DNA from 2 places in the Stenotrophomonas sp. GW821-FHT02D01 genome. Region 2 is predicted to be linked to the other one. Evidence: riboswitches for the same ligand, from Rfam matches in the RefSeq annotation. Region 2 holds a riboswitch; the other holds the start of a gene.
What was found. A riboswitch is a leader RNA that binds a small molecule or an ion and turns the genes downstream of it on or off. The one in region 2 is predicted to bind cobalamin.

Region 1: another riboswitch for cobalamin. It lies ahead of btuB (TonB-dependent vitamin B12 receptor); the one in region 2 lies ahead of AC07UW_RS12625 (epoxyqueuosine reductase QueH).

What each region holds. Positions count from the first base shown of each region.
Region 1 is NZ_JBWKVP010000013.1:84,114-92,604, forward strand. It holds gene AC07UW_RS18825 (cytochrome c biogenesis protein DipZ) at 1-1,066, shown strand, start outside; gene msrA (peptide-methionine (S)-S-oxide reductase MsrA) at 1,081-1,818, shown strand; gene AC07UW_RS18835 (aminotransferase-like domain-containing protein) at 2,059-3,483, shown strand; gene bioD (dethiobiotin synthase) at 3,548-4,240, opposite strand; gene AC07UW_RS18845 (GAF domain-containing protein) at 4,308-4,790, shown strand; gene AC07UW_RS18850 (TfoX/Sxy family protein) at 4,787-5,149, shown strand; gene AC07UW_RS18855 (histidine phosphatase family protein) at 5,240-5,818, opposite strand; cobalamin riboswitch at 5,995-6,215, shown strand; gene btuB (TonB-dependent vitamin B12 receptor) at 6,333-8,174, shown strand; gene gph (phosphoglycolate phosphatase) at 8,273-8,491, opposite strand, start outside.
Region 2 is NZ_JBWKVP010000005.1:230,494-238,984, reverse strand. It holds gene AC07UW_RS12650 (CoA-acylating methylmalonate-semialdehyde dehydrogenase) at 1-1,217, opposite strand, end outside; gene AC07UW_RS12645 (helix-turn-helix domain-containing protein) at 1,333-2,700, shown strand; gene AC07UW_RS12640 (YfbO family protein) at 3,079-3,516, opposite strand; gene AC07UW_RS12635 (DUF1028 domain-containing protein) at 3,632-4,585, shown strand; gene AC07UW_RS12630 (RpoH suppressor) at 4,648-6,498, opposite strand; cobalamin riboswitch at 6,641-6,871, shown strand; gene AC07UW_RS12625 (epoxyqueuosine reductase QueH) at 7,013-7,684, shown strand; gene pncA (bifunctional nicotinamidase/pyrazinamidase) at 7,742-8,368, shown strand.

The DNA of each region.
Region 1 (8,491 bases), on a different contig from region 2:
CGAACAGGGCCTGCTGGATGCCGTGCCCGATGCGCAGCCGGCAGCACCGCCGATGATGATGATGGCAGCCGGCCAGGCAGGCACGCCGCTGCCGGTGGAAGGAACGCTGCCCACGCTGGACGGCGCCACCGGGTGGCTCAACAGCCCGCCGCTGAGCCGCGAGCAGCTGCATGGCAAGGTCGTGCTGATCGACTTCTGGACCTATTCCTGCATCAACTGCCTGCGTGCGATGCCGTTCGTGCACGAATGGGCGCAGCGCTACCGCGACCATGGTCTGGTGGTGATCGGCGTGCACACCCCGGAATTCGCGTTCGAGCGCGACCCGCGCAACGTGATGAAGGCCGTGCAGCAGCTGAAGGTCGAGTACCCGGTCGCGCTCGACAACCAGTATGCGATCTGGCGCGCGTTCAACAACCGCTACTGGCCGGCGCACTACTTCGTCGATGCGCAGGGCAACATCCGCGGGCATCAGTTCGGCGAGGGCAACTACGCGCACTCCGAACAGGTGATCCGCCGCCTGCTGGTGGAAGCCGGGCAGACCGAGCTGCCGCCGCCTGCTGATCCGGCCGCGGCTGACCTGCAGGGCGTGGCCACGCAGGCCGACATGGGCAACCTGCGCTCGCCGGAAACCTACCTGGGCCACGCACGTGCCGAGCAGTTCGCCTCGCCGGGCGGGCAGCGCGCCGACGCGGCATTCGGCTACACGCTGCCGTCCATCCTGGCGCTGAACCAGTGGGGCCTGTCCGGACAGTGGCGGGTCAACGATGAGGCTGCACAACTGCAGCAGGCCGGCGGCCGCATCGCGTTCCAGTTCCACGCCCGCGACCTGCATCTGGTGCTGGCACCGGGCGAGGACGGCAAGCCGGTGCGCTTCCGCGTGCTGCTCGATGGCAAGCCATTGCCCGCGGCCGATGCCGGCGCCGACGTGGCCGCCGATGGCACCGGCACCGTCAACGAGCACCGCCTGTACCAGCTGATCCGCCAGCGCGGCACGATTGGTCCGCATCGTTTCGAGATCGAATTCCTCGACGCAGGCGTGCAGGCCTACGCCTTCACCTTCGGTTGAACCGGGAGCACACGATGAAACTCTCCTTCGAACAGGGCATTGCCGCCGGCGTCGCCGGCCTGGTCGCCACCGCGCTGGTCGCGGGTGTGCTGCTGGTGGACCACAGCGCGATCGCCGCCCCGGCCGAGCCCACGGCACAGCTGCAGGCACTGCCTGCGCCCAGCGGTGATGCAGCCTTCCGCGATGACGCCAGCCACGCCAGCGTGGTCTTCGCCGGCGGTTGTTTCTGGGGCGTGCAGGGCGTGTTCCAGCACGTCAAAGGGGTGAGCAACGCGGTGTCCGGTTACATCGGAGGCAGTGCCGCCGATGCCCGCTATGAGCGCGTCAGCGGTGGCCGCACCGGCCACGCCGAAGCGGTGAAGGTGGACTACGACCCGCGCCAGGTCAGCTATGGACAGTTGATGCAGGTGTTCTTCTCGGTGGTGCACGACCCGACCCAGCTCAACCGCCAAGGGCCCGATCACGGCAGCCAGTACCGCTCGGCGATCTACGTCGAAGACGCGCGCCAGCAGGCAGCAAGCCGTGCGTACATCGGTCAGCTCGGTCAGGCGGGGAGCTACCGCGCGCCGATCGTGACCCAGGTGAGCAGCGGCCAGCGCTTCTACCCGGCTGAGAGTTACCACCAGAACTACATGAGCAACTACCCGCAGGCCGCGTACATCCGCTACTACGACGCACCCAAGCTGACCGCGCTGGGCAAGCAGTTCCCGGCGTTGTACCGCCGCGATCCCGCGTTGGTGCCGATGCGGTGACACCCCGGGTAGTGCCGGCCGCTGGCCGGCAACCGCCCCCGTCCTCAGCCAGGGATTTCCGGCCAGCGGCCGGCACCACCAAGGCATGAAAAAAGACGCACGGCCACAGGGCCGTGCGCTTGGGAAGTATCGACCCGGCCCCGATCAGGCCCGGCCGACAACGACATGCTAGGCTCGTCAGCATCATGGGTACAGAGCCAGATGCAGGCCGGGTCGATGGATACAGAAGACACCACCACGATGAATCCTCCCCGCTACCAGCGGCTGTCGGACGAGCTGGCTGAAGCCATCCACGGCGGGCGCCTGCCGGTCGGCAGCCGGTTGCCGTCGCTGCGGCAGATGGCATCGCAGCGCCAGCTCAGCCTGAATACCGTGATCGCGGCCTACCGTCAGCTGGAAGACGCCGGTCTGGTCATTCCGCGGCCGAAGGCGGGCTTCGAAGTGGCGCCCCGACTGTCGGTTCCGCAGCGCTCGCTGCGTGATGCGCCGTCCGCGCCCACCGCCCCGCTGCAGCAGGTGCTGATGGCGCGGGTACTGGAAGCGCAGCGGCGCCCCGGCGTGATCGACCTCGCCTTTGCCGGCCCGCGTGGGCGCCAGTTCTACCCGGGTGCGCAGCTGGCCCGGCACACCGCGCAGGTACTGCGCCATGGCCAGCAGACCGTGGAAACCTACGCCCGCCCCAATGGTTCGCCACGCTTGCTGGCGCAGATCGTGCGGCGTGGCCCGCGGATGGGCCTGCATACCCACCCCGAACGCCTGCTGCTGACCCATGGTGCGATGGAAGCACTGCAACTGGCGCTGCGCGCGGTCACCCAGCCCGGCGATGCGGTCGGCATCGAAGCACCCTCGTACTTCAACCTGTATCCCCTGCTGACCACGCTGGGCCTGCAGCCGATCGAACTGCCCACCCATCCGCAGCGCGGCCTGGACGTGGATGCGCTGGAAGCGCTGCTGCAGCACACGCCTCTTGCGGCGCTGGTGGTGATGCCGACCGTGCACAACCCGCTGGGCTGCACGATGCCGATCGCCGACAAGCAGCGCTTGGCCGAACTGGTCAATGCACGCGAGTTGCCGCTGATCGAAGACGCGGTGTATGCGGAACTGCAGTTCAGCGAGCCACCGGCGCCCTTGCTGAAAGCGTTCGACCGCAACGGTTGGGTGATGGTGGTCGGTGGCTTTTCGAAGACACTGGCACCGGACTACCGCATCGGCTGGCTCGATGGCGGCCGCTTCGCCGAACGCATCGCGCTGCTCAAATTCCAGTCCACTGGCGGCGAACCGCAGCTGCTCGGTGATGCGGTGGCGGCCTACCTGGAAGCCGGCAGCTACGAGCACCACCTGCATCGCATGCGCCGGTTGTACCGCGAACAGGTCGGTCGCCTGCGGCAGCTGGTGGCCGAACATTTCCCGGCCGGCACCTGCGCCACCGAGCCGCAGGGAGGGTTCCTGCTGTGGCTGGAGTTGCCTGGCGTGGACACCCGGGAGCTGTTCGAGCGCGCGCTGGCAGAGGACATCGTGTTCATGCCGGGCCAGGTCTATTCGCGTGGCGCGCGCTACCGGCATTGCCTGCGGTTGTCGTGCTGCCAGACCCTGGACGCGCGCTTCATCGCTGCGGTGGAACGGTTGGGTGCGATCGCACGGGAGCTGGTGGCGGCAACACGGTAGTGCCGGCCAGCGGCCGGCGACCTCGAGGTAGTGAGTGCGTGCAGTTGCCGGCCAGCGGCCGGCACTACCCGTGGTCGTCGTGCAGGTGCGCGCTCAACGCTTCACCATCGGCGCCCGGCAGATACGGCATCCGGCCCCAGCAGGGCATCGGCAGGCGCTGCTGCAAGGTCGCGAAATTCTCATCCTGGCGCTGCATCGAAGGATCGATGTGGTTGCCGATCCAGCCCAGGCACTCCACGCCACTGGCCTGCAGCGAGTGTGCGGTCAACCGCGCGTGGTTGACGCAGCCCAGGCGCATGCCGACCACCAGCACCACCGGCAGCCGCAGCGCACGTACCAGGTCAAGCTGGTCCAGCTGCGCCGACAACGGCGCCAGCCAGCCGCCCACGCCTTCGACCACCACCACGTCGGCCTGTGCGCGCAGGCGTTCGAAGGCCGCCACGATCGGGGCCAGTTCGATGCGAACGCCATCTTCTGCGGCCGCCAGTTCGGGCGCCAACGGCTGGCGCAATGCGTAGGGGTTCAGATCGGCGTAGTCAGGCACCGGCAGGCTGGCGGCCTGCAATGCCAGCGCGTCGTCGTTGCGCAGCCCCTGCCCCGCGTCATGGCTGCCGCTGGCCACCGGCTTCATGCCCACCGCGCGCAGGCCGCGCCGGCGCAGCGCGTGCAGCAGCGCGGTACTGGTGGCGGTCTTGCCGATCTCGGTATCGGTACCGGTGACGAACAGGGCCGTCGGCAACGTGGCAGGGAGGGACATCACAGGCTCCAGCAGGGCAACAGAGCCCCCATTATCGCTGGCCCGGCACGCTTGCTAGACTGCGGCCATGTTCGCCAACGCCTCGCTCACCGGCAGCAAGCCGGAACAATACGCCCAGCTGCTGGAACAGGCCCGTGGCCTGGTCTACGGCGAGTCCGACCGCATCGCCAATGCGGCCAACCTCGCTGCACTGGTCTACCACGCCCTGCCCGACCTGAACTGGGTGGGCTTCTACCTGTACGACGGCAAGGAACTTGTGGTCGGTCCGTTCCAGGGCCTGCCGGCCTGCGTGCGCATTCCGCTGGACAAGGGCGTGTGCGGTGCGGCCGCCAGCCAGCGCGTCACCCAGCGGATCGAAGACGTGGACGCCTTCCCCGGCCATATCGCCTGCGATGCCGCATCGCGCTCGGAACTGGTGGTGCCGTTGCTCCGCGGTGAGGAGCTGATCGGCGTGTTCGATATCGACAGCCCGGTCGTCGGCCGCTTCGATGCCGAGGACCAGGCCGGCCTGGAAGCCATCGCCGAGGTGTTCGTCGGGGCGTTGGCGTGAGCGCGGTCAAGCTGCGCAACATCGGCCCGAAGAGTGCGGCATGGCTGCGCCAGGTAGGCCTGCGCAGCCGCGAGGACCTGGTCGCGATCGGTGCAGTCGGTGCCTTCGTCAAGGTCAAGCGTGCCGGCTTCAAGCCCAGCCTCAACCTGCTGTATTCGCTGGAAGGTGCGCTGCTGGACTGCCACTGGCAGGAACTGAGCGAACCGCAGCGCACAGCGCTGGTGCAGGACTACGAAGCACGTATCGCAGTGCATCCGTTGAAGGCGGCAGGCCCAGCATCGGGCCCGGTGCATGAGCAGCGCTTCGACGCCGAGGATGATGGCGAAGAAAGCACGGCCGAAAGCGCCGGCGAGGATTGACTGTTTGGTAGTGCCGGCCGCTGGCCGGCAAGCTCAGGAACGTTGCGAAGATCGTGCAGTTGCCGGCCAGCGGCCGGCACTACCGTCCGATCAGGGCTGCTGCAGCTCCAGCAGCTCGCCCACCAGCCCCGCTTCACCGCGCTCGACCCACACGCGCAGGCGCGTGCCGTGGTCGATGCGCAGCGCCCAGCACAGCGACATCGGCAGACCACACACCTGCGACAGCACCATGCGCAGCGGGCCGCCGTGGCTGACCACGACCGTCGGCGGAGGGTCGTCGTCATCCAGCAGTCGATCCAGCGCGCGTGCGATGCGCCGTTCGAAGTGGCCCCAGCTCTCGCCATGCGGCGGCGGGAATGCGTGCGGATCTGCGTGGAACGCGGCCAACGCCTCTTCCGGCAGGTCGAACAACGATTGGCCGTCCCAGTCGCCGAAATCCAGCTCTTCCCACTCCTCGTCCGCCTCCACGTCCAGCGCGCGCGGTGTGGCCAATGCCATCGCCGTATGCAACGAGCGCAGGCGCGGCGAACTGATCACCCGTTCCCACGATTGTCCGGCATAGGCATCGACCAGCTCCTGCGGCAGGCGGGCCAGCTGCGGCGGATCGCTGCGGCCATCGAGGAACTCATCACGACCGTTGCCGGCATGGCGGACCAGGTCGAGGATCATGCGCGTGCCCAGTCAGGGCGGCGCGGGAACAGCGGAAAACAGACGGACATCGGCAACGGCACCACGATAATTCGAACTGCATTCTAGGCGCTGGCGCAGGTCTGCTGCACCGTGCAGGTGCATCCGCGCCTGCTCAGTCGTGCAGGTTCGACGCTACGGGCCGGCCGCGATGCCGTAGACTGCGCGCACTTCCAGGTGACCTGCGGCCCTGCCGGCAGGTTGAAACGGGAAGCCGGTGACGCGTGACAACACGCCATGCCGGCGCTGCCCCCGCAACGGTAAGCACGTCAGTTCCAGGCAACCCGCCACTGTGCCGCAGGCATGGGAAGGCGCCTGGACGGTGGCCTCGGGCCACCCGGCGGCGAGCCCGGAGACCGGCCCGGAAGCCTCAGGTCGCGATGCGGTGGGCATGGCGCTGGTTGTCCGCGGCGATGGCCGCGGCATCGGCGCGTGCCTGCCTGTCGTGACTCCTCCCCTTCGCTGCGCGGGCGTGCGCGGCACCTGGAGTCCCCCGATGAAACTGCAGTCCCGAATGCTGTCCCTGGCCGTGCTGGCCGCGCTTCCTGCATTGGCCCTGGCCGAAGATGGCGCCGCCGACCTCGACCAGGTGCTGGTCACCGCTACCCGTACTCCGATCGCCCTGCAGGACAGCATTGCGCCTGCGCAGGTGATCGACCGCGCGCAGATCGAATCCAGCCAGGCCACCTCCCTGCAGGAACTGCTGCAGGGCCGCGCCGGCATCAACCTGACCAACGCCGGTGGCCTGGGCAAGCAGAGCTCGCTGTTCCTGCGTGGCACCAATTCCTCGCACACCGTGGTGCTGGTCGATGGCGTGCGCATCAACAGCGCCGACCTTGGCCTGGCGATGTACCAGGATCTGCCGCTGGCACAGATCGAGCGCGTGGAAATCGTGCGCGGCCCGCAGTCCAGCCTGTACGGTGCCGACGCCATCGGCGGTGTGATCCAGATTTTCACCCGCCGCAACCAAGGCGATTTCGCTCCGCACTTCCAGCTGGGCGGCGGCAGCAATGGCCTGCGTGAAGCCAGCGGCGGCATCGGTGGCGGCACCGAACGCGGCTGGTTCGGCGCCGACATCGCCTACCAGCATTCGGATGGCATCGATGCCTGCCGCGGTTCGGCTACGCTGTTCACCGGCTGCTTTGCCGATGAACCCGACCGCGATGGCTACCGCAACCTGTCCAAGAGCCTGCGCGGTGGTTACAACCTGAGCGACCAGTGGACCGTGGAAGGCAGCGCCCTGCGTGCCGACGGCAAGAACCACTACGACGGCTACTACAACTACTCCGATACCCGCCAGCAGGTGCTGGCCGGCAAGGTGCGCTACACCCCGTCCGAGCAGTTGACGCTGACCGCCAACGTCGGCCGCAGCGACAACGAGTCCGACAACTTCGGTGATTTCGGTGCACGCGGCAGCGCACAGACGCACCGCGACAGCGCTTCGCTGCAGGCCGACATCGGTATTGCCGAAGGCCAGCTGCTCAGCGCCGGCGTGGACTGGAGCGAGGACAACCTGGATGGCAGCAGCGCCGGTTACCTGGTCGACAGCCGCCGCAACACCGGCGTATTCCTGCAGTACCAGGCGCGCTTCGGCCGTCACCAGCTGCAGGCCAGCGCACGCAATGATGACAACCAGCAGTTCGGCAACCACGCCACCGGCAGCCTCGGCTGGGCGATGGAGCTGGGCCACGGCCTGCGCGTCAACGCCAGCTATGGCACCGCGTTCAAGGCACCGACCTTCAGCGACCTGTATGACCCGTGGAGCGGCGTGCCGACGCTGGACCCGGAGAAGTCCAAGAGTGCCAACCTCGGTATCTCGCAGCAGGGCCAGGGCTGGCGCTGGGGCCTGGACGTGTACGAAACCCGCATCGATGACCTGATCACCTACGACGCGGCCACCTTCCGCATGCAGCAGGTCGAAAAGGCACGCATCCGCGGTGCCGAACTGACCGGCGGCGCCACCGTGGCCGGCTTCGACATCAACGCGCAGCTGAGCTTCACCGACCCGCGCAACCGCACCAACGGCAGCGCGCAGTTCGACAACTGGCTGGCACGCCGTGCGCAGCAGACCGCGCGCCTGGACATCGACCGCCGTTTCGGTGATTTCCGCACCGGCCTGACCGTGCAGGGCGCGGGCAAGCGCTACGACGATGCCGCCAACGCGGTGAAGGTCGGCGGCTACGGCACGCTGGATCTGCGCGCCGAATACGCGCTGACCCCGGCATGGTCGGTGCTGGCGCGGGTGGCCAATGTGTTCGACCGCGAGTACGAAACCGTGGCGTGGTTCAACCAGCCAGGCCGCGAGTATCAGCTGAGCGTGCGTTACCAGCCGAAGTGACCGCAACGGTCACGGTGGTGCCGGCCGCTGGCCGGCAACATCATGACCTTCGGCAGCGCGTCACGGGGTGCCGGCCAACGGCCGGCACTACCGTTGCGTCAGCCCTGCAGCCCCGGCAGCTCACGCAGGTCGTCAATCACCGCTACCGCGTGCGCGTTTTCCAGGTCCAGTCCTCGCGGATAGCCGTAGCGCACCAGCGCGATCGGCATGCCGGCGTCCTCGGCAGCACGATAGTCGGTGAGCGAATCGCCAACCATCAGGCACGCATCGACGGGCACTTCGAAGTGCGCGGCGATATGCCGCAACGGCTCACCACT
Region 2 (8,491 bases):
ACCATGGCGATGGCCTCATCCAGCGTTTCCGCTTCGAGGATGACCAGCACCGGCCCGAAGATTTCTTCCTGGTAGATGCGCATGTCGGTGGTGACACCGGCAAAGATGGTCGGGCCGACGAAGTTGCCCTTCTCGAAACCATCGACCTGCGGCTTGCGGCCATCGAGCACCAGCTTGGCACCCTGCTCCACGCCCGAAGCGATCAGGCCTTCGACGCGATCACGGGCGCTGCAGGAAATGACCGGGCCGACGTCGGTGCCGGCGACCGTGCCACCGCTGACCTTCAGGGTCTTGGCCTTTTCGACCAGGTCCTGCACCCAACCGCGTGCTTCACCGACCAGCACCAGGGTGGAGGCGGCCATGCAGCGCTGGCCCGCCGCACCGAAGGCCGCGCCGACCATCGCATTGAGGGTCTGCTCCTTGTTGGCGTCCGGCAGCACCACGGCGTGGTTCTTGGCGCCCATCATGCACTGCACGCGCTTGCCGGCCAACGAGGCGCGGTTGTAGACGTGGGTACCGACGCGGGTGGAACCGACGAACGACACCGCCTTGATGTCCGGGTGGTCGCAGATGGCGTTGACCACTTCCTCACCGCCGTGGACCACGTTCAGCACGCCCTTGGGAATGCCCGCTTCCAGCGCCAGTTCGACCAGGCGCATGGTGACCATCGGGTCCTGCTCGGACGGCTTGAGGATGAAGGTGTTGCCGGTGGCAATGGCCATCGGGAACATCCACAGCGGAATCATCGCCGGGAAGTTGAACGGAGTGATGCCTGCGCACACGCCCAGCGGCTGCATGATCGAGTAGGTGTCCACGCCGTTGGCCACGTTGTTGGCCAGTTCGCCCAGCTGCAGGTTGCCGATGGCGGCCGCGTGCTCGACCACTTCCAGACCGCGGAACACATCGCCTTCGGCGTCCGGCAGGGTCTTGCCCTGTTCGGCGGTGAGGATGTGCGCCAGCTCGCTCATGTTTTCGCGGATGAGCTGCTGGTACTTCAGGAAGATGCGCGCACGGGTACCGATCGGGGTCTTGCGCCAGGTCTTGAAGGCCTCCTTGGCGGCGGCCACGGCGGCATCGACTTCACCGGTGGTGGCGAACGGCACCTGGGCCAGCACGTCCTGGGTGGCCGGATTGATCACGTCCTGCCAGTGGGAGGTGGCCGATTCAACGAACTGGCCATCGATCAGCATGCGGATACGGGGCGCTGCAACAGTCATGACGACAATCCCACGGGGTGCGAAAGATGCTTGGCATTATTCACAGCACCAACCTCGATTTCCGGGCTGAATCCGCTTAATCTGGCCAACACGCCAGACGATTCATGTTAATTCTGTGAATTATTCAGCCATCCAGCGGCAACTCGGCCTTCGCCTGCTGCGGCTGCGCGAACAGCGCGGCTACAGCCAGGTCGACCTTGCCCGCGCCCTGGGGCTGTCGGCCAGCTACCTGAACCAGATCGAGCGCAACAAGCGCCCGCTGACGCCTGCGGTGCAGAAGAAGCTGGGCGAGGTGTTGGGCGATGTTTCCACCCTGTTCGACGACGATGAGCCCGCTGCGCTGCAGGAGTCGCTGGGCGAGACCCTGCGCGATCTGGGCCTGGCCGACGTCAGCGCCACCGAACTGCGCGCGCTGGCCGGCAACCTGCCGCAGGTCAGCCGCGCGCTGCTGGACCTGCACCGCCGCCACCTGGCATTGCGCGAGCATGCCGCCGCGCTGGAGTTCCAATTGGGCGAGCCGGGTGCGGGCAGCACGTTGCCGGCGGGTGACCAGGTGCGCGAGTTCTTCAACCGCATGCACAACCACATCCCCGAGCTGGACGAACTGGCCGAGCAGCTGTTCGCCGAATGGGGGCTGGCGCCGGGACATGTGGCGCCACGGCTGCGCCAGCTGCTGGCTGACCGCCACGGGGTGCTGGTGGAAGTGGCCGCGCTGCAGGCCGGGCGCGAGAAGCGCCAGTACGATGCCGGCAGCCGTACGCTGTGGCTGCCCGACTACCTGGAGCCGGGCCAGCAGGCGTTCCAGATGGCGGTCGAGCTGGCGCTGCGCGGCTACCTGCCGCAGATCGATGCGGTGATCGCGCGCACCGGCTTCACCGACGAGGCCCGCATCGCACAGGCGCGTATCGGCCTGTCCAACTATTTCGCCGGTGCGCTGGTGATGCCGTACATGCGTTTCCTGCGCGCGGCCGAGGCCAGCGGTTATGACATCGAGCTGCTGGCGCATCAGTTCGGTGTGGGATTCGAGGCGGTCTGCCATCGATTGAGTACGCTGGCACGCCGCAGTGCGCCGGGGCTGCCATTCTTCTTCATCCGCGTGGACCGCGCCGGCAACGTGTCCAAGCGCCACTCGGCCACCGATTTCCACTTCTCGCAGGTGGGCGGTTCCTGCCCGTTGTGGATCGTCTATGAGGCGTTCAACCAGCCCGGACGCATCCTCACCCAGACCGCGCGCATGCCCGATGGCCGCCGCCATTTCTGGCTGGCACGGCAGGTTAGCAGCGGCCCGGTCGGCCACGGCCAGCCACGCAAGACCTTCGCGGTGGCACTGGGGTGTGACCTGCAGCATGCGGATCGGCTGGTGTATTCACTGGGGCTGGACGTGCAGAGCCCGGGCAATTCGGTGTCGATCGGGCCGGGTTGCCGGGTGTGCCCGCGCGAGGACTGCATGCAGCGCGCGTTCGCGCAGTTGCCGGGGCGGTAGGGGTTGGGGGTTCGGTAGGGCTGCGCCCTGCACCTGCTTCAATCCAAGGCAACAGCAAAAGCAACAGCGGGCTTTCCGGGGGATGGCGGGGTGGGTCCGGTTGCGGGGGACGCTGCAAGTACGTCCATGTAAGCTCGGTCGCCGCATCCATGCGGCTCACGCCCCCGCAACCGAACCCACCCCGCCTTCGACAGGTTCCCGCGACTGTTGGAACCTGCTGCTGATGGTGGGTGCCGACCGGTTGGTCGGCACCGGGGTCAGAGCCCGTTGCGACGCAATGGGCTCTGACCCCATCCGGATATCCGCTCTGGTAGATGCCAACCTTGGTTGGCACGCTCTGGCCGTGCGCGAAATGCATCCACGCATGGCGTGGCTCTACTAGTCCCAGAACACGGTCAGCACGCGATGGCCGGCGGAGGGCAGCGGCGCATCGACGTGCTGTCCATACGGCCAGCCCTCGCCTACGCCATCGCATTCCAGCCCCTGCAGCCACTCTTCAACGGTCGCCGCATCGGCGCTGGTCAGCAGGTGCACGTTCTCGGCCGCTGGCCATTCGCTGTCATCCTCCAGTGCGCTGCCCCAGTCCTGGTGCAGGCCCACGTACACACCTTCCACCTCCGGGCGCGCGGCAATGGCGGCGAAGCGGGCGTACAGTTCGGCGATCGGCGGACGGCCATAGCCCCACTGGTTCGGTGCGATGCTCTCTTCCTGGTCGTTGCCTTCGAAGTACGCCGCCAGCGGCACCACCGGGAAGTGGTCCGCGTCCCGGGCATCGAGGCGTTCAAGCAGGTCCAGCAGTTCCTGGCGGGCGGACATCGGGCATTCCTTGCATGCATGAAGAGCCGGACATTCTAGGGCGCCCGCCGCTGCCTGCATTAAACCTTCCGCAGGTTCGTTGCATCCCAGTCCAACCCCATCACCGGAGACGACCATGTACGTGCTGCGCCCCTGCCTGGCCCTGCTGCTTGCTGCTGTCGCGACACCGGCGTGGGCGACCTTTTCCATTGCTGCCTGCAACGAGGCCGGCGACTGCGGCGTGGCGGTGGCCACGCACAACCTCGCTGTCGGAGGAGTGGGCGTGCCGTGGGCGCAGGCGAAGGTCGGCGCGGTCGCCAGCCAGTTCGAAACCAACCCGACTTATGGGTCGAAGGGTCTGGAACTACTGGCTACGGGTCGCTCGCCCACGCAGGTGCTGAAGCAACTGCTGGATGAGGACGGCGATTTCGATGGCACCAGCATCGCCGAGCGCCAGATAGGCCTGGTCAGCGCGCGCGGTGGCAACGCGCAGTACACCGGCGCGACCGCCCAGCAGGCCGATTGGGCCGGCGCCCAGGGCGAAGGCAACGTCAGCGTGCAGGGCAATGGATTGGCAGGGCCAGAGGTACTGGCCGCCATGCAACGCACATTCGCGGCCACCCACGGTGCGCTTGCCGCGCGCCTGTTGGCAGCACTGGAAGCGGGACAAGCGGCGGGTGGACAACGTAGCGGGCAATGGTCGGCGGCATTGCTGGTGCGCACGCCTGGCGGCGACTGGCAGGACACCGACCTGCGCGTGGATGCCGATCCGCGTGCCGTGGCGCGCCTGCGCGAGCTGTACGACATGCGGCTTTCAAATGAAGCGATCATCCGCGCCGAGCAGCAGTGGGAAAAGGGCGACGTGGCCGGCGCACGCGCGTCGCTGGCCACCTCGCTGGCGCTGGCGCATGGCTGGGACCGGACGTGGGCACGTGCGGCACGGCTGGCGATGTCGCAGGGTGAAACCGCGTTGGCCCGCGAATATCTGGCGGGATTGCGCGCGCTCAATCCAGGATGGGTGAAGCAGGAATTGGCCTTGCCGTTGTATGCGCCATTGCGCGGCGATGCGGTGGTCGAGGCGTGGCGATAGCCAACGGTAGCGCCGGGCCATACCCGGCGAGCGCAGCGGCACACCGCGATCACGCACCGCGATCAATAGATCGGCGTCACTTTCATCTGTGGCAACGGCCGTGGCGAGCCGTCGGTGAGGTCGGGACCAAGGTCATACCAGCTGCGGCCCTGCTCCACCATCAACCCCCACAGCTGCTGCGACGCCAGCCGCTTGTCTTCCGAACCCAGCTTGTACGACGGCGGTGGCGGTGTGCCGGTGGCCACCATCGCATAGGCCGCGCGATAGGCCAGCACCTGCTGCGCCGGATCATCGGTGCGCGATATCTCCAGCGTGTAGCGCTGGTAAGCCGAGGCCAGGTTGCGCCAACGGATCCAGTAATGGTTCTCGAACGAGAACGAACAGAAGCGTGCACCGGCGAGGCTGCCCTTGTCGGCGATGCGGGTCAGCACCTCCTGTGGCATGTCCAGGTTCATGCCACCCTCGTCGCCCTGCAGGCTCACATGCACGATGCGGTCGCGATACCCCGGCGCACGCGCCTGCAGCAGGTCGCGCCAGTTCTGCATGGTGGCCACCACCGCGAAGAGGAAACGGCCCAGTTCGCCGGCCGCCAACGGCGTGGCGATGGACTGGTAATGCCGCTGCCATCCATGCCGGTTCTCGGTGGGCAGGAACACCGCGCGTTCCAGCGCCTGGCGGCTGTCGCTCTCGCGCACCACCGGCTCGGGACGTTGCGGATAGACCAGGTTGATGGCGAAAGTCGGCCAGCGCGGCAGCGCGGCATCGAACAGGTGGATCGGGAAGTTGCTGCTGATGCCGCCATCGGAGAACCAGCACACCCGGAACGCGGTGATCACCGGACCACAGGCCTGGCCCGCGCTGGTCAGCCCTTCCATGCTGTCGGCCACGTTGTGTCCGGCCTCACCTGCAGCCGTCGACGTCGGCTCGCAGCGACGTTCGCGACGCGAGGGCTCATGCAGCGGCACCGCGCTGATCAGCAGCGGGAAGCTGAGGCTCATGCGCGTGGCCACCAGTACCGGCAGCGACGCACCCTGCGGCAGGTGGTAGTAGTTGCGGCCATCAACCTCGCGCGGTGGTCCGGCGCGGTCGACCATCCACTGCACCACACTGGCCGGGAACAGCTGCTCGAACTCCTCGCGCAGGAACCAGAACTGCGCCCCACCCAACGGCAGCGTGCGCGGTTCGTTGTGCGATACGCAGGTGGTGATCATCTGCAGGGTGATGGCATGCGGGCTGTCTGGCTCGTCTGCGTAACGGGGCGCGTCGTGCAGGTCGGCAAAGGTCAGCGGCGCATCCATCGGCTTGCCCGCCAGTTGCTGCAGGCTTTCATGCAGCCACTCGGTCAGCGCGGGCTTGTCCGCACGGCGGCTCAGCCCGCTGCACAGGCCCAGCAGGTTGCGCCGCGCCACCCGGGCCACGCGCAGCGCAGCGGCGGCCACGCCTGCGCCATAGGCACACAGCAGCGAAGGCAGCAGGGTCGCCGCGACGCCGCTCCAGCCGCCGCCCCACCAGCCAAGGCCGAGCAACAGTGCCAGCGACACCAGCACTTCCAACGGCGCGATCTGGAACACCGCGATGGCCAGGCACAGCAGCTTGCGCGGCCAGCCTGCGTTGCCGGTCAGCACCACCAGCAGTCGATATGCCGCGCGCGCGCCACTGGCCGGTTGGAACAGGCTGTAGATGAACCCGCGCCGCGACAACTGTGCCGACACCGCCGACAGGCCACCGTACCCGGCGTCACCGGGCAGGGTTTCGCCGGCCTGCTGGCGCCGGTCGCCGTATGCCGCAGCGGCCGCCACGGCAGCGGCGATCGCACCGGCCGAGGTGCCACCGATGCTCTTGAAACGGTATTCGCGGGCCAGCGCGAGCACCGCATTGGGATACACGATGCCACTGGTGATGCCACCTTTCATGACCAGATCGCAGTACTTCGCCGCCACGAGCCACCTCCCATCTGTCGGTGCCCAGTATGGCAAGACACGCTCTCACAGCCTGAGAAGGCAGCCACAGCTTCGGCGCGTGATGGTGTCCCTTGACCAAGACTGCCAACGGGTCCACCTTGCACCTGCCGAAGGTGTCCATCCTGGCGTTCATGCGAGGGGATGGATTTAAACGGGAATCCGGTGAAGGCGCTTCGCGCGCCCATTCCGGAGCTGCCCCGCAGCGGTGAATGGAAACGAATCCTGCCAACAGCACTGGGCTCGCGCCTGGGAAGCGGCAGGTAGTAGGTGGGCCAGCCGGCCCGTGTCCATCAGCCCGAATACCGGCCCCGGCCGGGGGACACGACCGTCCCCTGACTCGACCTGGAATCTCCGCGGGGAGGTTGCCGGGGCCATCGTCGTCCTGCGCGTGCAGGCGATGTGGCCGCGCGCGTCCTGTTCACGGTTTCCGTCCAGACCTGCTGCCCACGCCCAGATGCACCCGACGATGACCGAGCTCCAACGCCCCACCCTGACCCTTCCCGACAACGGCCAGCGCCTGTTGCTGCACTCGTGCTGTGCGCCATGCTCGGGCGAAGTGATGGAGGCGATCACCGCCTCCGGGATCGACTACGCGATCTTCTTCTACAACCCCAACATCCATCCGGTGAAGGAATACGAGCTGCGCAAGCAGGAGAACATCCGCTTCGCCGAACAGCACGGCATCCCCTTCATCGACTGCGACTACGACACCGACAACTGGTTCAGCCGTGCACGTGGCATGGAGAACGAACCCGAGCGCGGCATCCGCTGCACGATGTGCTTCGACATGCGTTTCGAGCGCACCGCGCTGTACGCGCACGAACACGGCTACGACACCATCAGCTCCTCGCTGGGTATCTCGCGCTGGAAGAACATGGCGCAGATCAACGACTGCGGCGTGCGTGCCGCCTCGCACTACGAAGGCCTGCAATACTGGGACTACAACTGGCGCAAGGGTGGCGGTGCCAGCCGCATGGTCGAGATCAGCAAACGCGAGCAGTTCTACCAGCAGGAATACTGTGGCTGCGTGTATTCGCTGCGCGACGCCAACCGCCACCGTCGCGAGAACGGCCGCGAGCGCATCAAGATCGGCCTGCTGTATTACGGACAGGACAACGACGCCGCCAGCGGCGATTGACGTACGCGCGAGGGGCGGCCACGCTGGTCGCCCCTCTTCCGTTGTGCCGGACCTGCCATGACCGCCCTGCCCGCTGATGTCGCCCTGCTGGTGATCGACCTGCAGCCGGACTTCATGCCCGGTGGCGCCCTCGCCTGCGAACAGGGCGATGCGCTGGTGGCGCCGATCGCGGCACTGATGGCCGAACGCCGCTACCGCACTGTGGTGGCGACCCAGGACTGGCACCCCGCCGACCATGCCTCCTTTGCCAGCCAGCATCCGGGGCATCTGCCTTTTGAAGCGATCCTGCTGCACGCGCAGCCGCAGACGCTGTGGCCGGACCACTGCGTGCAAGGCAGTGCGGGCGCCGCACTGCACCCCGGCGTGGACTGGACCGTGGCCGACCTGATCCTGCGCAAGGGCACCCGCCAGCAGGTGGATTCGTACAGCGCCTTCCGCGAAAACCACGGCCCCGACGGCACGCGCCCGGCGACCGGACTGGCCGGCTGGCTGCACGAACGGGGAATCCGCGAGGTGCACGTGTGCGGGTTGGCGCGCGATTACTGCGTGCTGTGGAGCGCGCAGGACGCGGTGAAGTCCGGTTTCCGGGTGAAGTTCCTGTGGGAGCTGACCCGCCCGGTGACCGACGCCAACGACGGCATGGTGCGCGAGGCCTTGGCGAAGGCGAGGATTGCGATCCTGTAAGCGGCATGTCGCCTCTGCCGCTTGTGTACCTGATTCGCAACCTGCAGAATCGAGCCATCCAGCCCTCCAAGTACGCCCCCCAACAGATCGCGGGACGGCCGAACCGAGGGCTTTTCATTGGAT